Regions from separate parts of the Streptomyces ortus genome, predicted to be linked through region 1. Evidence: riboswitches for the same ligand, from Rfam matches in the RefSeq annotation. Region 1 holds a riboswitch; the other holds the start of a gene.
What was found. A riboswitch is a leader RNA that binds a small molecule or an ion and turns the genes downstream of it on or off. The one in region 1 is predicted to bind glycine.
Positions count from the first base shown of each region.

Region 2: another riboswitch for glycine. It lies ahead of gcvP (aminomethyl-transferring glycine dehydrogenase); the one in region 1 lies ahead of gcvT (glycine cleavage system aminomethyltransferase GcvT).

Region 1 covers NZ_JAIFZO010000002.1:3,238,951-3,241,144, forward strand. The annotation lists gene gcvT (glycine cleavage system aminomethyltransferase GcvT) at 1-1,053, opposite strand, end outside; glycine riboswitch at 1,217-1,333, opposite strand; gene K3769_RS17550 (AAA family ATPase) at 1,546-2,194, shown strand, end outside.
Region 2 covers NZ_JAIFZO010000002.1:400,843-403,036, reverse strand. The annotation lists gene K3769_RS05020 (DNA polymerase IV) at 1-265, shown strand, start outside; gene K3769_RS05015 (PRC-barrel domain-containing protein) at 272-676, opposite strand; glycine riboswitch at 781-876, shown strand; gene gcvP (aminomethyl-transferring glycine dehydrogenase) at 1,061-2,194, shown strand, end outside.

The DNA of each region.
Region 1 (2,194 bases):
ACCGGTGGTGCCGGGCGCCGCGTGCTCCGCGTCGACGTACGCCATCGCGATCGGCCTGGCGAGCGTCGGCGAGGGCGCGCCGGAGGTGACCTCGCCGATCACCTTGCCGCCGGCGACGACGGGGTAGCCGGCGCGCGGGACCCGGCGGCCCTCGGCGATCAGACCGACCAGGACGCGCGGGGGCTGCGACTCGGCGCGGGCGGCGGCGGCGGACAGCGCCTCGCGGCCCACGAAGTCGCCCTCCTTCTCGAACTTCACGACCCGGCCGAGCCCCGCGTCGAACGGCGTGAGCGAGGTGCTCAGCTCGTGGCCGTACAGCGGCATGCCCGCCTCCAGGCGCAGGGTGTCCCGGCAGGAGAGCCCGCAGGGCGCGAGCCCGGCCGCGGCGCCGGCGTCGGTCAGCGCCTGCCACAGTTTCTCGGCGTCGGCCGGGGCGACGAACAGTTCGAACCCGTCCTCGCCGGTGTAGCCGGTGCGCGCGATCAGCGCCGGGACGCCCGCGACGGTGCCGGGCAGCCCCGCGTAGTACTTCAGGCCGTCGAGGTCGGCGTCGGTCAGGGACTTCAGGATGCCGGGGGACTCGGGGCCCTGCACGGCGAGCAGCGCGTACGCGTCCCGGTCGTCGCGCACCTCGGCGTCGAAGCCGGCGGCGCGCTCGGTGAGGGCGTCCAGGACCACCTGGGCGTTGGAGGCGTTGGCCACGACCATGTACTCGGTGTCGGCGAGGCGGTAGACGATCAGGTCGTCGAGGATGCCGCCGTCGGCCCGGCAGATCATCGTGTAGCGGGCCCGGCCGGTCTTCACCCCGCCGATGTTGCCGACCAGCGCGAAGTCCAGGAGCGCGGCGGCCTGCGGGCCGCTCACCGTGATCTCGCCCATGTGCGAGAGGTCGAAGAGACCGGCCCGGGTCCGGACGGCGAGGTGCTCGTCGCGCTCGGAGCCGTACCGCAGCGGCATGTCCCAGCCGGCGAAGTCGGTCATCGTCGCGCCCAGCGAACGGTGCAGGGCATCGAGCGCGGTGCGGCGCGGTTCAACGGAGGCGTTGCTGCTCATCGGCGGGGCTCCCAAGGCATGACGGCGAGGTCGTTCCTCCCCATCTGTCATCGGAACCTGAGAGGTTCGCCGTGGCCACCGGTGAACACCGGGGTCACTGACTTGCACCTTGGGTGGGGCCGACGCCCTGACGGTCAGGGGGCGGCCCGCTTTTCAGATGTGCCTCGTCCGCGCGGTAACGGGGGCCTGAGAGATTCAAGGGAGGGACTTGCTCCTTCGGCGCCCGGGCATTCGTACACCTGGGTGTACGTGTTTCCCGGAACTCTCCCGCGCGGATTCAAACGGCCGGTATGCAGTTGGCGGGCACATCATTGCACGCCCCCGGCCGGGGCAGCGGGCCGCGCGGGGTTCCGTGGGGGTAACCAGGGCGTTCACAGTGATCTGTGACGGGGCTGTGGCAGGACAAGAACAGAAACAGGGGGACCAGCGCATTACCTTCTCTTTACACTCGACGGAGATGGGTCTGCCGACCCCATGGGGAGGACGATCAGGGTGAACAGGACCACGGCGTACGCGACCAGTTCGGGCATCGCGCTGCCCAAGCAGCCACCCGCTCCGGCCAGGGAGGCGTGCGATCCGCTGGTGACGCCCGTCGTCCGCGATCTGCGGGCCCGCTCGGGACACAGCCCGCACGGTCTGCGCTTCGGCGCGGCCGATCTGGTGGTGGTCACGGGCCTGCCGGGCAGCGGCAAGTCGACCCTGATGCGCCGGGCGGTGACCGGCCGCCGCGTCGACTCCCAGGACACCCGCGACCGCTGGGACGAGCGCCTGGCCCGCTTCCTGCCGTACGCGGTCTACCGGCCCCTCGTGCGCGCCGCGCACTACGCGGGTCTGCGCCGCGCCCTGCGCTCCGGCGAGGGCGTCGTCGTGCACGACTGCGGTACGCAGGCCTGGGTGCGCAGCTGGCTGGCGCGGGACGCCCGGCGCCGCGGCGGCACCCTGCACCTGCTGCTCCTCGACGTCGATCCCGGCACGGCCCTGGACGGCCAGCGCGAGCGCGGCCGGGGCGTCTCGCGGTACGCGTTCGCGCGCCACCGCGGCGCGGTCGGCCGGCTGCTGCGCTCGGTGGAGAAGGGCGACCTCCCGGAGGGCTGCGGCTCCGCGGTGCTCGTCGACCGTGCCGCGGCGGACGTACTGCGCC
Region 2 (2,194 bases), 2.8 Mb from region 1:
GGCGGAGGAGGCGGTCGAGGAGCCGGAGCCGGTGGTGGAGCGGCAGTGGCGGGCGGGGCACGATGTTCGGCATGTCGAGTTCGGGCACGGGTGGGTGCAGGGGAGCGGGCTGGGGAGGGTGACCGTGCGGTTCGAGACACCGGATTCCGCGCCGGGGCGGGTGAAGACGTTTCGGGTCGACGATCCCGGGTTGGAGGGGGCGGAGCCGTTGCCTCTGGTTGCGCCCCCTGTGGGTGAAGGGTTGCGCCGTTCCCCGCGCCCCTGAAAGACCTTAAAGATCGCGCCGTTCCCCGCGCCCCTTGAGGGTGGGGTCCTCCTTCGTGGCCAGGCGGCCGAAGTCCCTGTCCGGGAAAGGGGGCGGGGGCGCGACGTCCAGGCCGTAGTGGTGGTAGAGCTGCAGTTCTTGCTCGGGGGAGAGGTGGCGGCCTACGCCGAAGTCGGGGGCGTCCTTGATCAGGGAGCGTTCGAAGGGGACGTGCAGGGATTCGGCGATCACTTCGCTGGGCTCCAGGGGGACGAAGGCGTCCCGGCTGAACAGACCGGTTCGTATGGCGGCCCACTCCGGTGCGCCGGTCGCGTCGTCGAGGTAGACCTCGTCGACGGTGCCGATCCTCGTGCCGTTGCGGTCGAACGCCTTGCGGCCTATCAGGTTGCGCGGATCGATGTCGGTCTGCACGGGCCCTCCAGCTGCTCGCAACTCATCCGTAAGCACTACGAAAGAGCACTTTGAGGTGACCGGCCACTTGAGGGAACCCCGCTGGTAGGCTGGGCGACGGCTGCTGACCCCGTGCGGGAGAGTCCTCCAGGCTTCATCGGAGGCGCCGAAGGAGCAAATCCTCCCCGGAATCTCTCAGGCACACGTACCGCATGGACGAGGTCACTCTGGAAAGCAGAGGGGTGTTCGAGTATTCGACGGGCTCCGCTCTCACCGACGGTGAAAGCCGGTGCGCCCTCACGGCGGACCGGTGAAGCTCTCAGGTCGAGATGACAGAGGGGGAGGCCGTTCGGGCACCCGCACTGTGGTGCCCCTCGAAGGTCGTCAGACCAGGAGGCCTCCGCAATGACCGCCCAACGTATTCCGCTCTCCGAGCTCGAACAGGGAATCCCCTTCGAGCAGCGTCACATCGGGCCCGACTCCGAGGCCCGCGCCAAGATGCTCGCGCAGGTGGGGTACGGCTCGCTCGACGAGCTGACGGCCGCCGCGGTACCGGATGTGATCAAGAACGCCGACGCGCTCGAACTGCCGGGCGCCCGCACCGAGGCCGAGGTACAGGCCGAGCTGCGTTCCCTCGCGGATCGCAACGAGGTGCTGGGCTCGATGATCGGGCTCGGCTACTACGGCACATTCACGCCGCCCGTCATTCTGCGCAATGTCATGGAGAGCCCGGCCTGGTACACGGCGTACACGCCCTATCAGCCCGAGATCTCGCAGGGGCGCCTCGAGGCCCTGCTGAACTTCCAGACCATGGTCGCCGAGCTGACCGGACTGCCGACCTCCGGGGCCTCGCTGCTCGACGAGGGCACGGCCGCCGCCGAGGCCATGGCGCTGTCGCGGCGCATGGGGAAGAACAAGAAGGGCCTCTTCCTGATCGACGCGGACACCATGCCGCAGACGATCGCGGTGATACGGACCCGTGCCGAGCCCACCGGCGTCGAGGTCGTCGTCGCCGACCTCGCCGAGGGCATCCCCGAGGAGCTCGCCGGGCGTGAGATCAACGGCGTGCTCGTCCAGTACCCCGGTGCCTCCGGTGCCGTACGGGACCTGAAGCCCGTGATCGAGCGCGCGCACGAGCTGGGCGCGGTCGTCACCGTCGCCGCCGACCTGCTCGCCCTGACGCTGCTCACCTCGCCCGGCGAGCTGGGCGCCGACATCGCCGTCGGTACGACCCAGCGCTTCGGTGTGCCGATGGGCTTCGGCGGGCCGCACGCCGGATACATGGCCGTACGGGAGAACTTCGCGCGCAGCCTGCCCGGGCGGCTCGTCGGTGTCTCGGTCGACGCCGACGGCAACAAGGCGTACCGCCTGGCCCTGCAGACGCGTGAGCAGCACATCCGCCGTGAGAAGGCGACCAGCAACATCTGCACGGCCCAGGTCCTGCTCGCCGTGATGGCCGGGATGTACGCCGTCTATCACGGCCCCGAGGGACTGAAGGGCATCGCCCGGCGTACCCACCGGTACGCCACGATCCTCGCC